Regions from separate parts of the Aeromonas sp. ASNIH7 genome, predicted to be linked through region 1. Evidence: riboswitches for the same ligand, from Rfam matches in the RefSeq annotation. Region 1 holds a riboswitch; each other region holds the start of a gene.
What was found. Region 1 has a riboswitch for cyclic di-GMP ahead of gbpA (N-acetylglucosamine-binding protein GbpA). Riboswitches for the same ligand answer to the same signal wherever they lie in the genome.
Positions count from the first base shown of each region.

Region 2: linked by a shared signal. The riboswitch ahead of C2U47_RS04970 (glycosyl hydrolase family 18 protein) and the one ahead of gbpA (N-acetylglucosamine-binding protein GbpA) in region 1 are both predicted to bind cyclic di-GMP.
Region 3: linked by a shared signal. The riboswitch ahead of C2U47_RS14800 (glycosyl hydrolase family 18 protein) and the one ahead of gbpA (N-acetylglucosamine-binding protein GbpA) in region 1 are both predicted to bind cyclic di-GMP.

Region 1 covers NZ_CP026226.1:2,886,766-2,893,202, reverse strand. Annotated here, with positions in the region: gene C2U47_RS13610 (AzlC family ABC transporter permease) at 1-136, opposite strand, end outside; gene C2U47_RS13605 (L,D-transpeptidase family protein) at 258-734, opposite strand; gene C2U47_RS13600 (M3 family metallopeptidase) at 1,136-2,986, opposite strand; gene C2U47_RS13595 (methyl-accepting chemotaxis protein) at 3,282-4,961, shown strand; cyclic di-GMP riboswitch class I at 5,191-5,276, shown strand; gene gbpA (N-acetylglucosamine-binding protein GbpA) at 5,337-6,437, shown strand, end outside.
Region 2 covers NZ_CP026226.1:1,088,801-1,095,237, forward strand. Annotated here, with positions in the region: gene crp (cAMP-activated global transcriptional regulator CRP) at 49-687, shown strand; gene C2U47_RS04965 (putative RNA methyltransferase) at 815-1,615, shown strand; gene C2U47_RS04970 (glycosyl hydrolase family 18 protein) at 1,756-4,353, opposite strand; cyclic di-GMP riboswitch class I at 4,465-4,551, opposite strand; gene C2U47_RS04975 (hybrid sensor histidine kinase/response regulator) at 4,753-6,437, opposite strand, start outside.
Region 3 covers NZ_CP026226.1:3,140,171-3,146,607, reverse strand. Annotated here, with positions in the region: gene C2U47_RS14800 (glycosyl hydrolase family 18 protein) at 1-1,851, opposite strand, end outside; cyclic di-GMP riboswitch class I at 1,964-2,047, opposite strand; partial or broken gene C2U47_RS14795 (ExeM/NucH family extracellular endonuclease) at 2,340-2,720, shown strand; gene C2U47_RS14790 (IS4-like element ISAeme22 family transposase) at 2,734-4,164, opposite strand; partial or broken gene C2U47_RS14785 (ExeM/NucH family extracellular endonuclease) at 4,258-6,024, shown strand.

The DNA.
Region 1 (6,437 bases):
CCGCCTGAAGCGCCAGGGCGCCACACAGTATTCCCCAAGGGATGACGGAAATGGAGAGCGGGAGCATATCCAGGGTGGCACGCCACCAGAGCGCCCCCGTGCGCTCGGGCGCAGGGAGGCGGGTTTCCGACATCATGGGATCATCCTTGTCACAGCCAATGCGAACCGGAAAAACTAGCACGGCGCAGGAGGCTGTGTCACGTCATGGTCTGCGACAAATGCAACGCCCGCATGAGAGCGGGCGTTGGCAGGCGGGATCAGGGCTCGATGATGATGGGGGTGCCTGGCTCGATGGCGTTCCAGATCTCGTCCATCTCGTGGTTCAGCACCGCAATGCAGCCATTGGTCCAGTTGGACGGCTGCACCCTGCGATCCCCCAGGCTGTTGCGCTGGCCGTGGATCATGATCATGCCGCCCGGGTTCACACCCAGCTCGTTGGCGCGCTTGATGTCGTCCAGATTCGGGTAGTTGATGTGAATAGCCTTGTAGAAACCGGAGTTGCTCTTCTTGTAGTCCAGGGTATAGCGACCTTCCGGGGTACGCTGATCCCCCTCACGCTGCTTGTGTCCTTTGGGAGCCGGGCCCAGGGCAATCCAGTAGCGCTTCACTTCCTTGCCATCCTTCATCAGGGTCAGGCTGTAACTCGACTTCTTCACCACCACCATATCGGCGGACAGAGTGGCAAAACTCAACGCGGGCCACAGCCCCAGCAAACACAGCAATACGGCTCTCACTATCCATCCCTCTGCGAGCCTTCTGGGCTCTCTTGTTAGCAAATCATCTGAATGTCGCCACTCTCTGGTGGCGAGCGAGCGCCATGATATGGGATCGCCGTGAATACTCAATATATCGGGAGAAACATATCTGTGGCCAGCAGGGGGAAATGGCCGTCAACCCGCCATGCAGAGGCCCTGCCAAGGGCTGGGCGTCGTCTCTTGCCTGCAACCGGGCACCTCAGCGCAGGTCGTCAAGGCCAGGAAGATGGCGCAGGGAGAAAAACCAGCGGGCAGCGCCGCCGCCAGTGACACTTGAGCCTGTCCACCCGCCAATCCCCGGCTGGCACCATGGGGTCAGGCCATCTCAACGCACAAGAAAAGAGCCCCTGATGGGGCCCTTTGACGGTGCAACACCGGGCTCAGGCCTGGGTCACTGGTTCGGCGGTCTCAAGGCGCCGGATCCAGGCCTCGAAGTCTGCCAGCATGCGCGCCTCGGACTCGCTGTTGTCGGCGATAAGCTCGGCCCCGTGCACCACCCGGATATGGGCGTCGAGGGGCGTCCCCTCCCCTGCCGGTGGGCGCTGCCGCGCCGCCGCCATGCACGTCTGTGCCTGTTGCCACGCCTCGGCGGCACTCCGGTTGCACGCCTCTGCCAGCGGCACCGCACTGAAACCCTCGCCGGTGAGGCTCTGCAGCGTCTCGTCATGGGTCATGCCGTTGCCCGGTCCCCAGTAGTGGGCGGCCAGATCCGGTCCGATGCGCGGGTTGTCGGTGAGGTAGCCGTCGCGTTTCAGGAAGTAGGCGCGGGTCTGCTCCACCGCCATCAGCGCCAGCAGATAGCCGTGATAGGCACAGGCCGACTCCTGGTTCAGAAGGTGCGGGATCGCCAGCAGCGGGCGCGGGCTCTCCACCCCCAGGATCTTGCGCTCCCACTTGCGGGCCAGGGCCAGCACGGCGGCCGGGGTGCGCTCGCTCTCTGCCATGGCGTAGAGATCCCGCTCGAAGTAGGCCACCAGCGCAATCTGGCGCTCGTTGAAGGCGCGAAATGGCTGGCGCGCTTCAATCATGGCCTGGATAAGCGCATCGGGGATGGGTTCTCCCGCCGCGTTTCTGGCGTAGCGCTTGAGCCAGTCCGCGTCGTCCAGCAGGCTGTCGCAGAACATGGACTGGGTCTCGGCATAGGCCATGGAGGTGGGCGGAAACTCCTGGGAGAAGCAGGGGGCGTTGCCGGTGACGTTGGCAAAGTGCGCCGCGTGGCCGCCCTCGTGGAACAAGGTGTTGAGCCCGCTCCAGCCGCTGCCCACCTGGGCCGGATTGGCCAGGCTGGTGAAATTGACCACCGCCGGCACCCACTCCCCTTCCTGCCAGAAGCTCGGCACCGGGCCATGACAGAAGCCGTTCTCGTATTTTCCCTCCCGGGTCAGCAGATCCAGGGTGAGGGTGGCACCGCGATACTGGATGCCGAGGCGGCGGAAGCTCTCGACCCAATCCTTCAGCGCCCGGGAGAAAGGCACGTAAGGGTCGAGCTGGCGGGTCACGTCACCACTCACGCTGTAGCGCAGGTTGTGGGGCAGCAGGGCTGCGTCCCCCTTGGCCGCTTTCAGCTCCGCCAGACTCTGGTGCAAGCGAGCATCGGTGCGGGCGATGAAGTCGTCAAGAATGGCAAACAGCTGCTCCGGGCTCATCTGCTCGTTCTTGTGCACCTTGTAATCGAAGTAGTCGCGATAGCCCATGGCACGGGCGAAGCGGTTGCGCAGCGCGACGATGGCCAGATAGCCGTTGTCGACCACCCACTGCTCCAGGGTGTGGAACATGGCGAGCGCGCTCTGGCGCACCGGCTCGTCGCGACTTGCGGCCAGCGCTGTGCTGGCGGCGGGCAGACTGCCGGGGACCTGGCGGCCCTGCTCGTCCAGCAAGGTCAGCTTCAACCCCTTACGACGGGCGAAGAGATCCGCCTCGGCGGCCACCAGCTCGTCCATCAGGGCGGAGGCAGCGGGATCTTCGATGACGTTGCACTCGAAGAAGGCGATCCAGCCCCCCAGGCCGCGCCTGAGATCCGCCTCTTCGGCCTGGGCATGCATCTCCCGCAGCACCGGCAGGCGGGCAGGATCGGCACAGAACGCCTTGTAGGCCTGTTCGGCCGCGGTGAAGCCTGCCTGATCGTCGCTGGTGCCCATGTAGGTGGACCAGAACAGGTCCTCCTTGCGTCTGTGCACCTGCAGGTAATCGGCATTGAGCTGGTTGAGATAATTCCTGGCAATGGAACTCATAACTTCCCTCTTGTTATGGGGCGACCACGGGGGCGCCCACTCCTTTTTGGTGAAATGCCAACCCATTCACACTTCTTGCGAATGGAGCAGACAAATTGTGCGCCGGGATGCGCGCCATCACGCTATCAAAAGCGAGGGTTTCTGTCTGCTGGCTATACTGGTTGTCAAACTGCTCAATTGGCTGTTTTCCACCGCAACCCATTGAAAGTTAATGGTATGTTAAAAACAACAATAATCAGGTCCGGCCGCTAGAACGGCCACAATCAGACCCGCATGGGAAAGTAAGGATAAGACTATGTTCAAGCTCGGTGATATTGCCGTGAGTCGCAAACTGATGCTGCTGCTCTCACTGGCCCTGGTCGGCTTCATCGCACTGCTGCTCATCTCGGCCAGTGCCCTGCACCGCAATCTGATGAGTGAACGGGAAGCCAGGCTGCAGGCGGTGCTGGATCTGGCCATGAGCCGGATCCAGGCCCTGGCCGCCACCCTCCCCCCGGAGCAGGCCAAGGCACAGGCCAAGGCCATGCTCGACAGCATGCGCTTTGACGGGGACAACTACCTGTTCGTACTGGATGAAGACCGTCGGGTGGTGGTGCATCCCGCCAAACCCGAGCTGGTCGGCCAGCAGATGGGCAACAACCCTGCCGAGTCCCACTGGCAGCACATGGTGGATCTCGGCAAGGGCGGCCACCAGGGCAGGCTGGAGTATCAGTGGGTCTCCCCGTCCGGCGAGGCGGCCCAGAAGATGTCGCTGGTGACGGGCTACCAGCCCTGGGGCTGGATCCTGGGCTCCGGTGTGTTGTTGCAGGACATTGAGGCCACTATGTGGTCGCAATATGAGTGGATGGGTGGCGCCACCTTGCTGGTGATCCTGTTGATGGGGCTGCTGGGACTCGCCATCAGCCGCTCCATCGTCAATCCCCTGGCCGAGATCAACAAGGCCCTGGCCCGGGTCGCAGCTGGCGATCTGGTGGTCAGCATCCCGGTGCTGGGCAGGGATGAGCTCGGCGCCGTCGCCAGCTCCACCAACCAGGGGCTGGATGCCATCCGCCGCGCCCTGCTGGAAGCGAGCCTGGGGGCCCGCAACGTGGCGGATGCCGCCCTGCGCATCGCCGCCTCCGCCGAACAGACCAACCAGGCGGTCAACAGTCAGCGGGATCAGCTCGCCCAGCTCGCCACCGCCATGAACGAGATGAGCGCCACCATCGCCGACGTGGCGGGTCACGCCGAGAATACGGCCCGCGACACCCAGGATGCCACCAGCGAGGCCGGGCTCGGCAACCAGGATGTCCATGCCAGCGTGCACGGCATCCAGGCGCTGGCCACCGAGGTGGATCAGGCCACCTCGCAGGTCAACCAGCTCAAGGAGGGGGTGATGCAGATAAGCGAGGTGACGGCGGTCATCAGCGCCATCTCGGAGCAGACCAACCTGCTGGCCCTCAACGCCGCCATCGAGGCGGCCCGGGCCGGCGAGCAGGGCCGTGGCTTCGCCGTGGTGGCCGACGAGGTGCGCCAGTTGGCCAGTCGCACCCGCCACTCCACCGAGGAGATCCAGAGTACCATCACCCAGTTGCAGCAACGGGCTGTCACCGCCGCCAACGCCATGGACGCCAGCCGCAAGCTGGCGGAGAGCAGCGTCAACCAGTCCGAGAAGGCGGGGCAGGATCTCTCCCTCATCGTCAATCACATCCAGCACGTGAGCGACATGGCGACCCAGATCGCCACGGCGGCGGAGCAGCAGAGCATGGTGGCGGAAGACATGAACCGCAACGTCAGCGGCATCAACGACTCGGCACTCGAGATGTCCCAGGCGGCCTCCCAGTTGGCCCAGGAGAGCGAACTGCTGGCCGGTCTCTCCCGAAGCCTCGACGAGCGACTGGCGGTGTTCAAGCTGGACAACGCCCAAGCCCAGGACAGGATGATGCGACCGACCCAGGCGTCCTCTTCCCGAGCAGGCATGCAACCCCGCCACTGAGTGGCCCCGTGAACCCCTGCCAGTCTGGCAGGGGCTCCTTTCCTGTCATGGCCACGGGAGCCTCTCCCGGGCCACCCTCTCGCACTGAACCAGCGCGCAGATCCCGATGGAGTGATCTGCTGCTGATGCGCTGCTCCGATGAGATGGCACTGTCAATTTTCACACTTATTTTTTTAACAAAATATAGTCATGATGAGTGGTCGCCACAGGCGGCACCATGATCCTTTCTGTAGTCATTTGGCAAACTGGTTGAAAGGCCAGGACGCAAAGCCTCCGGTCTAAAGACAAGCTGTCCAGGATAGCGGGGTTGCAGCACCGTGTTTCGGGGAACTCCCCTGCCAACGTGACTGCCCACATCACCGAACAGAGGAATGTATGGCAGCAAATATCCGACTCACCCATCTCGCGGCAGCGCTGGCGCTGCTGGCCAGTGGCGGCGTACTCGCTCACGGCTACATCAGCCAGCCCGAAGGGCGCAACTACCTGTGCAAGACAGGGGGCAACAGCCAGTGTGGCGCCATCCAGTGGGAACCCCAGAGCCTGGAAGCCCCCTCCGGCTTCCCCGATGGCGGCCCCGCCGACGGCCAGATAGCCTCGGCCGGTCACCCCCAATTCGGCGAGCTCAACACCCAGACCCTCGATCGCTGGACCAAGCGTGAAGTGCAGGCCGGTCCCTTCGCCATCAGCTGGACCTTCACCGCCAACCACGTGACCCGCAACTGGCGCTACTACCTCACCAAGCAGGACTGGAACCCGAACCAGCCCCTCACCCGGGATGCGTTCGATCTCAATCCCTTCTGCGTCATCGAGGGCAACATGGTGCAGCCCCCCAAACAGGTGACCCATCAGTGCACCCTGCCCCCGCGTACCGGTTATCAGGTCATTCTCGGGGTGTGGGAGGTAGGGGATACCGCCAACAGCTTCTACAACCTGATCGACGCCCGGTTCAAGGATGGCACCCAGCCACCGCTGACCTGGAACCAGGGAGGGACCATCTATCCCTCCATCGACCTGGTGGCGGGTGACAAAGCCAGAACCCGGGTGTTCGATGCCAATGGCGAGCGCACCGATCTCCAGACCGAGCTGACCATCGCCAGCACCGAGCAGGGCCAGAAGAACAACTGGGCCCACGCCCTGGCGAGCAAGATCAACGCCGAGCAGAGCCAGATCCGTGCGGGCCAGCAAGGCACGGACGGCCAGTTCAACCCCGTCTATGGCCAGAACCCGGTCTACCTCAAGGCTGGCAGCAACCTGCAACGGGTCGAGATCCAGCTTGAGCAACAGCAGCCCCCGGTTGAGAACGGGATCAGCGTGAGCGGTCTGGCGAGCGACTACACGCTCGACAACGGCAAGCTCACCCTGACTTTCACCGTCACGGCCCAGGGGGATCTCGCCATCACCAACACCCTCTATGACCACGGCGGTGTCGCCAGGGGACAGAGCAGTGCCGACATCAAGGACGGCAGCCAGAGTTTC
Region 2 (6,437 bases), 1.8 Mb from region 1:
CTTGCCTGGACGCACAGTCCATAAAAATGACACTACAGAGGAAGTCTCATGATCATTGGCAAACCGCAAAGCGATCCCACCCTTGAGTGGTTCTTGTCGCATTGCCACATTCATAAGTATCCCGCCAAGAGCACCCTGATCCACGCCGGTGAAAAAGCGGAAACCCTCTACTACATCGTCAAGGGCACCGTCGCCGTCCTGATCAAGGATGACGAAGGCAAGGAGATGATCCTTTCCTACCTGAATCAGGGGGATTTTCTGGGCGAGATGGGGATGTTCGAAGAGAACGAGAATCCGGAGCGTTCCGCCTGGGTACGTGCCAAAGGCGCCTGTGAAGTCGCCGAGATCTCCTACAAGAAGTTCCGCCAGCTGATCCAGGTCAACCCGGACATCCTGATGCGCCTCTCCGGTCAAATGGCCAAGCGCCTGCAGCACACCAGCCAGAAGGTCGGCAACCTCGCCTTCCTGGACGTGACCGGCCGCATTGCCCAGACCCTGCTCAACCTGGCCAAACAGCCGGATGCCATGACCCACCCGGATGGCATGCAGATCAAGATCACCCGCCAGGAGATCGGCCAGATCGTCGGCTGCTCCCGTGAAACCGTCGGCCGCATCCTCAAGATGCTGGAAGAGCAGGAGCTCATCTCCGCCCACGGCAAGACCATAGTGGTGTTTGGTACCCGCTGACCGGGTTCCGCCGACGGCGCCCGCACAGCGCCGTTGGATAAAAAGGCTGCCCATGGCAGCCTTTTCCGATCCTCTCCCCTATAATCCCGAACGCCCCGCCGTCATGGCCTTCGCCAAGAGAACTCCTATGCACCTTCAATGCCCCCTTTGCCGCAGCCCCCTGCACCTTCATGCCGCCTCCCGCGGGGTCTATTGCGACAACAAGCACCACTTCGATCCCGCACCGGAAGGCTATCTGGACCTCATCCCCGGCAAGAAGAACCCCAAGGACAGCGACAGCCGGGCCCTGCTGCGCGCCAAGCGCCGCTTCCTGGAACAAGGCCACCAGCTGCCTCTGGTGGACGCCATGGCGAACCTGCTCGCTCCTCTTGGCGATCGCGAGCTTGTCCACCTCGGCTGTGGCGAGGGGTACTACTGCCGCGCCCTGGCTGAGCGGCTGCCCGGCTGGCAGGTCGGCGGTTTCGATCTGGCCAAGAATGCCATCTTCGCCGCCAACAAGGCGCAACCGGAAGGCCAGTTCGTCATCGCCGACCCGGCGCGCGCCCCGCTGCTGCCTGGCACGGCCCAGGTGCTGCTGGTCAACGACCTCAAGGTCAAGACGGAACTCCTGGTCAGCTGGCTGGCGCCGGGCGGCTATCTGCTCCACGTGCAGCCCGGCCCTCGCCATCAGTGGCAATTGCGCGTCAGCCTCAATCCGGTGAGCATGGAACATCCCCTGAGCTGGCCCGCCTTCACCGGGCTCGTCAGTGTTGCCCAGCAACGCGCCCAGTTCAGTACGGCGCTGGATCAGAGCCTGCGCGAGCACATTCTGGAGACCAGTCGCCTCGGCTGGCGTGCCAGCGGCGAGCAGCGCCACGCCTTCACCCACCAGGGGCCCGACGCCCTCGAGCAGGATCTGCTGCTCAGCCTGTGGCAAAAACCGCTGTGAACCGGTGACATACCATGAAAAAAGGCCCTGACGGGCCTTTTTGACAAAGCGAGTGCGCCTTTTCCCTGACAGGGAAGAGACACCCAACCACGCAGCAAGACAAAAATGGGGCCCTCGGCCCCATTTTTCTTCACGGCAGATCAGTTGCAGCTCGCCGCGCCCTGATCGACCCAGACGGCGGCCTTGCCGGGCTCATCGCCCTTGGTCCAGTACTGGGCCTTCCACTTGCGGCCGTTGTGGCTGGTGACATCACCGCCGTTGTAGACCACTCCGGCATCCCAACCCAGTTGCACCTGGCTCACCAGTTTCCACTGATCGGCGGTGCGGCTCGGCTCGTTGCCCTGGGTCCAATACTTGGCCTGCCACACCAGTTGCTTGTGGCTCACCTTGTCATTGGTGTTGTAGACGGTACCTGCACTCCAGGCCGGGTGGTTGGCCGCATCCGGATCGCTGGCCTCGCAGCCACCACCTGTACTGGCCGGCTTGACGGTCAGGCGGGTAACGGCTGTGGCATCCAGCGCCCCGTCGGTGACCACCAGGGTCAGATCGTAGGCCGTGTCACTGGTCACGTTCGAGCCCGTTACTACCAGGGTCGCGCTGTCCAGACCGGTGGCGCTGAGCCCGGCCGGCACTGTCCACTGATAGCTCAAGGCATCACCATTGGGGTCGGAAGCGGTGGCCTTGATGCTCACCTGCTTGCCGGCCTCGACGGTCGCACTGGCCGGTACGCTGACCACGGGGGGCAGGTTCGGCTGCGGCGCCTTGTTGGTGACCACCACCTGATCCTTGGCCGAGAGCCCCTGATCGTCGGTCACGGTCAGCTCGAACACCAGATTGATGTCGCTGCTGACGGCATCCAGTACCACACGGGCCTTGGCCTGGGTGGCATCCAGCAGGCTGGCCTGGGGTCCGGAGACCTGTTTCCAGCTGTAGGTCAGCGCCCCGTTTTCCGGATCATGGGAGGCGCTGCCGTTGAGGGTCACCTCGGCCGGACCGGTGGCACTCAGATCGCTGCCGGCATTGGCAACCGGCGGCTTGTTGACCGGCGGCAGCGTACCCTCGCCGTGGCCCAGCCCCTCGTGCATGGCGTTGAGGATGTCGCCGTTGTCCGCATCAATTTCCCAGGCGAACAGACCGCCAAGCTGGTTCGCCAGCACGTACTGCCCCTTGGCCTTGACCGAGCGGTCGTTGTCGAAGGTGATGAGGTCGCCACTGCTGGCCTTGAAGACATAGGGGGCCTCGGCTGACTCGTCATAGCCCTGCTCCCAGCCTGCGCCCATGCGGTTGTTGACGATGTCGCGGTAATCCACCACGCCATTTTCCCAGGTACCGCTCACCGGTCCGGTAGCGGTGCCGGTGAAGGGGTTGCCGGCCTGGTAGTTCTTCACTCCGGTCCAGCCACGGCCATACATGGCCGCCCCCACCACTATCTTGCCCGGTGTCACCCCCTGACCCAGCAGCGCCTTGACGCCCTTGTCGGTGGTGTACTTGGTGGCCGGATCCCAGCTGGAGGCAAAGAGGTTGGTCTGGTGGGCCAGATTCGTCAGGTCGAAGGCGCCGCTGAAGTCGTAGCTCATCAGGAAGATGTGGTCCATGTACTGCTGGGCCGCCTGATAATCCACCTTGGCAATCTTGTCACCGCCGGCGCTGATGGCCGAGGTCAGCTCATACTGGCGGCCGGTCTCGGCTTCCAGTTCATCGAGCATGGCTCGCAACTCCTTCATCAGCACCACATAGGTAGCGCCGTCATTCGGGCCGCCCAGGCTGGGGTTGGCCCCCTGTCCGCCCGGGAACTCCCAGTCGATGTCCACGCCGTCGAAGAATTTCCAGGTCTGCAGGAACTCTTTGACCGAGGCGACGAAGGTATCGCGCTTGGTCTTGTCACCCAGGAAATAGAAGGGATCGGAGAGGGTCCATCCGCCGACAGACGGCAGGATCTTGAGGTCCGGGTGGGCCTGTTTGAGGGCCATCAGGTTGCCGAAGTTGCCCTTGTAGGGCTCATCCCAGGCGCTGAGGTTGCCCTGAGACATCTGGATCGCCGCCCAGGGATCATGGATGGAGACCTTGAAGTCTTCGCGGCCCGCACAGGAGCGCTGCAACGCCTCGAAGCTGCCGGAGATCTCTTTGAGGCTGTCGTTGATGCCGTTGCCACCGCAGATGGGGGTGAAGCCGTAGAGGATATGGGTCAGGTTCTGGGCCGGGATCTTGTCCACGGTGAACTTGCGACCATAGACACCCCACTCCACGTAGTAGGCCCCCACCACCTTGCCGGACTTGTTGGCGTAGGGCTTGTTGTTCTCCTTGAGGGGCGCATTGAGCGGCGCCAGGTGGCTGCCGTCGGTATCGGCGACCATCAGCTCCTTCTTGTCGGAGAGGGTGCAGCCATCGGCGTTGCACAGGGCCACCTGCATCTGGTAACGCCCCCCCTTGGTGACCTTGAAGTTGGCGGTACCCGCGGCGGAGGCCGGGCCTGACCACACCTCCTTGCCGTCGAGCAGTACCTTGGCGGTCTGTCCGACGTCACCGGACCAGAGGTTCCAGGTCACGCTGACGGGAGCGCCATCCTTGTGGACGGTCACCAGCTGGTTGTAGGCCGAAGCAGCCTGATTGACTTCAACGATGGCAAACTTGGTGGGGCCGGAGCCAATGGTGGGTTTGCCCGGGGCAGCGGCGAAGGCGGAGGTAGTGCAAAGCCCCCCGACCAGAAGCGCCAGCAGGGAAAGTTTTGGACTTAACATATTTGAACTTCCTTATTTCGTTATTGGAATTAACAACGAAAAAGGCAACGCAACCTGCCAGGTAACGCAGACAACATCGCAACCATGGCTTGGCCCATGGACGATACAACCTGTGGTGGCCCCGCTATCCTAGGTACGCAGACCCTTAGACCGGAAGCTTTGCGTCCCGGACTTTCATCCGGTTTGCCTTTTTGCACAACTTGATTTGCGACAAAAATAATCGCCGAATGACTATAGAGGAGAGTCGCCCGGGTGCCGCCTGCCAAAAGTGACACCCAACAAGACTCAATTATCACCAAACTCGGCAAATGGCGACAAAAGTGGCGCCATCATCGCCGATCATGGCGCCTGGATGGCATCAAAAAAATGTTCAGCCAATGCTCGATTCTGTGAGACCAGTCACTGAACCGGCATCAGCAGGCTGTTCATCAGGGCGCGCAGCTTGAGAGGTTTGACCGGTTTGCTCACGTAGCCGAAGCCGTGCTCACGGATCTGTGCCTGCAACTCGCTCTTGCGATCCGCACTGATGATGATGCCGCCGATACCGTTGCCGTGGGCCAGCCTGATCATGTGCAGCGCCTGCAACCCGGTCTTGCCGTCATCCAGGTGATAATCCGACAGCACCAGCGCAGGCAGGAAGCCGCCGTCGATGATCTCTTCCGCCTGCTCCAGGCTCTGGACACAGCGCACCTCGCAGCCCCAGCGTCCCAACAGCGAGGCCATGGCGATGAGGATATCCTCCTCGTTGTCGATGCAGAGGATCCTGACCCCTTCCAGCTGACTGTCTCGCAGGGCCGGGGTCGTCACCTGGCTGGGGATGACGGGCCGGGTCGCGAGGTTCAGGGTGATGGCAAAGACGGACCCCGCTCCGGGCCAGCTGCGCAGGGAGAGCTGATGACCCAGCACCAGCGAGATGCCGCGGGCGATGGCGAGCCCGAGGCCAAGCCCCTGCTCTCTGGCTGTGCGGGAGTGATCGAGGCGGGAAAACTCGTCGAAGATCGCCTCCTGCTTTCCCTCCGGGATGCCGGGGCCGTTGTCCCACACCTCGATGCGCACCTTCTCCCCCATGCGGCGACAGCCGAGCAGCACCCGACCGCCGGGGTTGTAGCGAAATGCGTTGGTGAGGAAGTTCTGCAACACCCGCCGCAGCAAGCGCACATCGCTGTAGACCGCAAGGCGGCTCTCCACCACGGAGAACTGGATCCCACCGGCCTGGGCCAGCACGCCGAATTCCGCCTTGAGATTGTCCAGCACATCGCTCAGGGCGAAATCGAGCTTCTTCGCCTTGAACTTGCCCGCCTCGAGGCGCGAGATGTCCAGCAGATCCGTGATGAGATCCTCGGTCGCCCCCAGGGCGTCGTCAATGTGGCGAGCGATGCGGGCCGGTTCGTCTTCCGGGGGCAGCATCTCCAGCAAGGAGGAGGTGAAGAGCTTGGCCGCGTTCAGCGGCTGGGTCAGGTCGTGGCTCACCGCCGCAAGGAACCGGCTCTTGGACTGATTTGCCCTCTCCACCTGCTGGTTTACCAGCAGCAGTTGGCGGTTGAGTTCGGAGAGCTCGTGGGTGCGCTCAGCCACCCGCGCCTCCAGGTGCTCGTTCGCTTCCCGCAGCACCCGCTCCGCCGCCCTGAACGGGGTGATATCGGTGAAGGTCATGACAAAGCCCCCCGCAGGCATGGGGTTGCCCTGCATCTCGATGACTCGGCCATCGGGACGCTCCCGCGCCGAGACATGGGGGCTGCCACGCTTCATGAAGGCAACCCGCCGCGCCACCTGGGCCTCGATGTCTCCCTGGCCGCACAACCCCTGTCCAGCGTTGTAGCGGATGATCTCCTCGATGGAACGGCCCACCTGAATGAGACCGGGGGGATAGGAGAACAGCTCGATGTAGCGTCGGTTCCAGGCCACCAGCCTGAGCTCCCTGTCCACCACGGAGATCCCCTGCCCCATGTGTTCGATTGCCCCCTGCAACAGGCCGCGGTTGAAGCGGAACATGTCGGAGGCCTCGTCCACTATGGTGGCGATCTCCTCGAGCTGCATGTTGCGTCCCTGCAGGGCAGAGGCCAGCACCAGGCGGGCGGACGAGG
Region 3 (6,437 bases), 250 kb from region 1:
GCCACCCAGACCGTGGGTGCCACCGCTGACCCCCTGCCAGCCACGGGTGTAATAGGGCACCCCTATGTTGATCTTGCCCGCCGCCAGGGCACCACGGAAGTAGTGGGCCGCCCAGGCGGAGTTGAGATAGCCGATGCCGCCAAACTGGGCCTGGGTGTAGACACCCCACTGGGACAACTCGGGATCCGCCTTGTTGTCGAACAGGGCGGCGTTGTGACCGACGAAGTGGTTCCAGGCACCGTGGAAGTCATAGGTCATCAGGTTGACGTAGTCGAGGTACTGGGTGACCTGGAAGTTCTCCATGCCGCGCAGCAGGTAGGCCGAGGCCGGCGAGGCGATGGTCAGCATGTACTTGCGACCGTCCTCGGTGCCGGCGCTGTCGAGCTTGTTGCGCAGGGTCTTCATCAGCACTTCATAGTTCGCAAAGAGCTTGCCGCGACACTGGTTGGAGAGCGGGAAATCGTTGGGGTTGCCCGCATCCTTCATAGAGGTGGGGTACTCGTAGTCGATATCCACCCCATCGAAGCCGTACTGGCGGATGAAGCCCACGGCCGAGTCGGCAAAGGCGTTGATGCCGGCGGTGTTGACCGAGCAGTCACCCTTGGTGGTGGCGGCGTAGAAGCCGCGGGTATCGGCCCAGCCCCCGACGGAGATGAGGGTCTTCACGTCCGGGTACTGCTTCTTGTACTTGGACAGCAGGTTGAAGTGGCCCTGATAGGCGAACTCCGGATCCATCTCGGCGCCCGGCACCCCGTTCCAGGTCAGCTTGGTGGCGGCGTCATCCACCTTGATGGTGTGACTCTGCTCGTCCACCGCCGCGAAGGCGTAGTTGATGTGGGTGATCTTGTCCCAGGGAATGTCGCTCACCAGGTAGGCGGGCAGGCCGTTCTTGCCGGTGCGCCAGGAGGTGAAATACCCGATGACGCGGCGGCCGTGGTCATCCCCCATGCACTCGCTGCCGTCGGCGCGGTAGATCTGGCGCACGTCGCAGGAGAGGTTGCCGCCGGTAGGGGGCAGGGCCGCCTCTTCCACCTGCACGTCCACCTGGGCCGACTCGCCAGAGAGGTTGGTCTTGTCGGTCGCCACCAGCTTGAGGCCGGTCAGCCCCTTGTTCTGGGGCGTCCAGCTCAGCTGCCAGGGGGCGCTGGTGTCCTCGCCCACCTTCTGGCCATTCACGAAGAGCTCGACCTTGGCGACGTCGTCATTGGCGTCGGTGACATTGCCGCTCACGGTGAGGGCGCGGCCCAGGGTCACCCTGGCACCGGCGGCGGGGCTTGCGATGCTCACCCTGGGCGCCTCTGGCGCCACCACGGCGGCGACCTTGAAGCTCGAATCCGCCTCGCTCAGCACCTTGCCGTCTTTATCCAGCGCCCGGGCCTTGAGGGCGTGATTGCCCGCACCGGCAGCAGACCAGCTGGCACTCCAGGGAGAAGCCGTGGCGGTGGCGACCAGGGTGCCGTCGATGAGGTATTCCACCCGGGCGAGCGCCGTGACCGGGCCGCTCAACGTCACCGCCAGGGCCACACTGGCCCCCTCGCTGACGCTGGCACCCACGGCGGGGGAGCCGATGGCGACGACCAGGGACGGTGGCGGCACCTCGCCACCATACAGCTTCCAGGCATCGGCCCAGACGGTGCCGACCCCGGGGGCATAGTGGTAGGGGGACGCGCCGCACCAGCCGGAGTAAGGGAATTCCTTGCATTCATAGAGGGCGCCTGCGTTGCTGACGATGTCGCCAGCCTTGTAGGCGGTGCCGGCCTGATAGGCGGGGTAAGCGGCCTGCGCCCAGGCAGGGACGGCCGCAAGGGCGACCAGCATGGCAAGCCTGCTGGGCCTCAAGATCTGTTGCATATTGTTATCTTCCTTGTTTTGTCTTGGCTTCAATACCGGGAAAAGCGCAATCGCAACAGGGAACAAGGGAGCGACAACAGGCCATGGACGGGCCACAAACCCTCAAGTCACCCTGGGTAACCCCGCTGTCTGGCCCGGATGGGACAGATCGGAGGCTTTGCGTCCCGGCATCACTGCCGGTTTGCCCTTTGCCTGGGTTCCGTGAGGAACGGCTCGAGTATAGGAAGCAAGTGACCACTGCTCAATCTTTATTCTCGAAGGAAAATATGTGAATGCTGGCGGCCTCACACTTTTCGCTCCCACCTGATGACAAATAGATCATCAATATCAAACTGTTAGCCACGTCAAAAAATGGCAGATGGGCTCCTTTGTCTCCTCATAATGTGCGTTGGTTCACTGGTCAGAGCTGCCAGAAATGTGACAATGCGCGCCCTTGGCCACGATGCCAAGGCTATGGAAACACTGGCAAAATAAAAAAAGGAATACCCATGAAAGGAACACCTACCCTGCTGTCGCTGGCCGTGGGGCTCGCGCTCGCGTCCCCGTCTCTCTACGCCGCCGGCTTCAGTTGCCCGGCCGACAGTGCCCTCACCCCCATCCCCGCCATCCAGGGCAGCGGCGACAAGAGCCCCCTCGTCCCGGACGATCAGTTCGAAAGCGCCCAGAGCGTCTCGGTCAAGGCGGTGGTCTCGGGTCTGGGGGAAAGCCTCAACAAGGGCTTCTACCTGCTGGATGTGCAGGGGGACGGCAACCCCGAGACGTCGGACGGCATTTTCGTCTACCTCAACGACAAGAACTTCGCCAGCAAGTACCCGGACATCCAGCCGGGCGCCCTGGTCTGTCTGGAGGCCAAGGTCGAGGAGTATTACGGCTGTCTCTTGATCAGATCTTGATCCCCTGCGCCATCAGATCCTTGGCGGCAAGAAAGCCATCCAGTTTACTTTGCAGGGCTTCCCAACCTTCCCAGAGGGCGCCCCAGCTGGCAATTCCGGTTCGCTTGCTGTCCATAAAACCGCCCAGTCTGGCTATCGCCATGTAAGCCCACTGCAAGCTACCTGCTTTCTCTTTGCGCTTGCGTTTTCCCTTGTCCAGATAGCCCAGTAGCTGACATTCATCCTGAGTCAGCACCGTTTCAGCTGACTGGCTTTCTACGTGTTCCGCTTCCTTTAGCAGCCCTTGCGCCCTGAGTGCTTGCGGCAGCGTGAAGCTTTCTCTGAGCTGTAACAGCCTGACCGCGACAAACGAGAGGATCGAGACCATCCGCTCCAGATTATCCGGCTCCTCCATGCGTTGCCTCTCGGCTCCAGCTCCGGTTTTCCATGCCTTATGGAACTCCTCGATCCGCCAGCGATGGGTGTATATGTCGATGACCCGCAAGGCTTGGGCTAGTGACTCGACGGGTTCACTGGTTAACAACAACCATTTCAACGGGGTCTCACCCTTGGGCGGGTTAATCTCCTCGGCCAACACCGCATTGAGCGTGATATTCCCCTGTTTTAGCGTGATGCGCCCACTGCGCAGGCTCAAGCTCGCCTTGCGGGCGGGTCGATTTTTACGTTTACCGCGTTTATCCACCACGCCCTTTTGCGGGATGCTGATCTGATAGCCACCCAGCTCCGGTTGGTTTTTCAGATGGTCGTACAGATACAATCCGGAGCCAGTGTCCTTGCGCGGGTGCTTGGAGCGCACTACAAATCGCTCTTTATGTGTCAGTTTGTCCTGCAGGTAAGCATGGATATCGGCTTCGCGGTCACAGACCGCAATCACGTTGCTCATCATACTGCCCATGCGTAACCGGCTAGTTGCGGCCGCAGCCAGCCATTTGCCACTCTCCTTTTCATCCGCGTCGGCAGGGTCATCCGGGCGCATCCACCACTCCTGATGCAGTAATCCTACGGTGCGGAATGTAGTGGCCTCGAGCAAGAGAACGGAGTGAACCCACCATCCGCGGGATTTATCTCCAATAGCACCCAGCTTGCCAAGCTCTTCGGCGACCTGGTGGCGATAACTCAAAGAAGTGGTGTCCTCAATGGCCAGCAGTTCGGGAAACGCCTGAGCTAACTTGACGGTTTGCATGGCGCCAGCCTTTCTGATCGCCTCGGCAGAGACGTTGGGATTGCGGATAAATCGGTAAGCGCCTTCCTGCATGGCTTCACAGCCCTCTGATGAGATGGTTATTGATTTTCCAGAACATTTTGCCAATTGAGCGGCGACGTTAACCAGACGGGTGGTACGGCGAGGATCACCCAGCGCCGCCGAAGAGAACACAGATTTAGCCCAGTCAGCCGCACGATGAAGAGCAGAAGTTATCATGATCGTTACCATGTTAGGAGGTCACATGGAAGATCAGATCCTGGAAAACGGGAATGGTTCCGTTCAGGGCGCTACTTGTGTATAAGAGTCAGGTATTACGGCCACACCCAGCTCAAGCCCCTGTTTGACGGCAGCACGCCGCGCCTGACAACCCTGGCCCAGGGCGCCGCCCCGGCCGCCACGGCGCTGCGGGTACTGGAGGGGGAAACCCTGGCCCGGGCCCTGGAGCGTCACGAAGGGATGCGGGTACGCCTTGACGCCGACAGCGCCCTCAAGATAAGCCGCAACTTCAGCTACGACTATGCCGCCCGGCGCAACAACCTGGTGCTCGCTCACGGCGCCCCGCTGATGAAGCCGACCCAGCTCCATGTGGCGAGCAGCCCCGAGGCCGTGGCGCTGGCCGAGGCCAACGCCAGCAACCGGGTCTTCCTCGAGTCGGACGTCAAGGCGGGGGACGGCAAGCTCCCCTGGCTGCCCGCCTGGGAGCCGGAGCAGGGTTACCTGCGCATCGGCGATGCCCCTGTCAATCTGGAGGCCATGGTCGGCTACAGCTACAACGAGTACCGCCTGATCGTGCCCCGGGATCAGACCATCACCGCGGGGGATCTGCTGCGCACCGGCGACAACGACCGCCAGAGCGCCCCGGCCCGCCTGGATGGCACTGACCTTCGCATCGGCAGCTTCAACGTGCTCAACTACTTCACCAGCCACTCCAGCGTGGGGGGCGCCCTCAACGTGCTCTGCGCGGATCAGGCGGATGCGGACAGCGCCAAGGGCTGCAACCGCGGCGCCAAGAGCCTGGAGGAGTTCCAGTTGCAGCGCGCCAAGATCGTCAACGCCATCACCGAGATGGACGCCGACCTGCTCGGCCTGATGGAGATGGAGAACAACGGCTTTGACGAGCACGCAGCCCTCCACGATCTGGTGGAGAGCCTCAACGCCAGGCAGAAGGAGGCGAGCAAGCACTACGCCTTCGTCACCCTGCCCAAGGCCCTGCTCACGGAGGATCGCTTCTTTGGCGGCGACGCCATCATGGTGGCCATGATCTACCGCCCCGCCCTGCTCACCCCGAGCGGGGATGCCGACGTCATCCCCCTGCCCCAGCAGCGCTACACCACGGGCGGCGTCACCAAGAGCGCCGGTCAGCGGGACTCCCTAGTCCAGCGCTTCACCGTGGCGGGCAGCGACGCCCCCCTGACCCTGGTGGTCAACCACCTCAAGTCCAAGGGGTCGGGCTGCTATGAGAACGGGGATGGCAAGACGGAGCCTGCGGATCTGCAGGGCAAGTGCACCGAGTTTCGGGTGAGCGCCGCCAAGGTGCTGGGGGAGGCGGTGAGCAAGATGCCGGGCCAGGTGCTGCTGGTGGGGGACTTCAACTCCTACGCCAAGGAGGATCCCATCCGTGTGCTGACCGACTATGCGCCGGTCGCGGGGGAGCGCCAGATCCGCTCCGCCTCCCACACCTACATCGGCGACAAGCCCTATGAGCAGATGGGCCGGACGGTGGCCAAGGGTTACGGCCTGGTGGATCTGAACGTCAAGTTCAACCAGGAGAAGGCCATCTCCTACAGCTACGAGGCCGAGCTCGGCACCCTGGACTACGCCCTCGCCAACTCGGCGCTGGCTGACAAGGTGGTGGCGGTGGCCGACTGGCACATCAACTCCTTCGAGAGCAACCTGTTCGAATATGGCAGCGCCTACACCGGCGACCTCATCAAGTCGGACAACCCCTTCAGCGCCTCGGACCACGACCCCGTCATCGTCGATCTCAAGCTCAAGGAAGCGAGCAAGGGGGGTGGCGGCGCCATGGGCGCCCTGCTGCTGGCCCTGTTGCCGCTCGCCTGGCGGCGCCGTCGCTAAGACGCGGCATCCTCGATGCCAGGTGCAAAGCCCGCGATGATCGCGGGCTTTTTTTGTGCCATGGCCATTTGAAAAACAAATGCAAAGGGCCACATCATGGGATTAATAAATACCTTGTTGCCCCACTCCGCCCCTTTCCCGGGGGGCTGGCACCCTGCCGACGGGGAAACCCGGTGCTGACTCCAGGGGCCGGATAGCGTATCCCGCAGGTTGCCGAACGAACCAACCGCCACACGGCAGAGGATGGCATCGCGCAGCCCGCGCCTTGGCCATGGCTGCATCGGCGCCAATCTCCACCCTCACCCCCGTCAGCGGCGGCCAGGGCCGCTGATACCCTCGCGGACAAGGTGAAGCGCCATCGCAGGCTGCCGAACGAGCCAACCGCCACGCGGCAGAGGATGGCATCGTGCAGC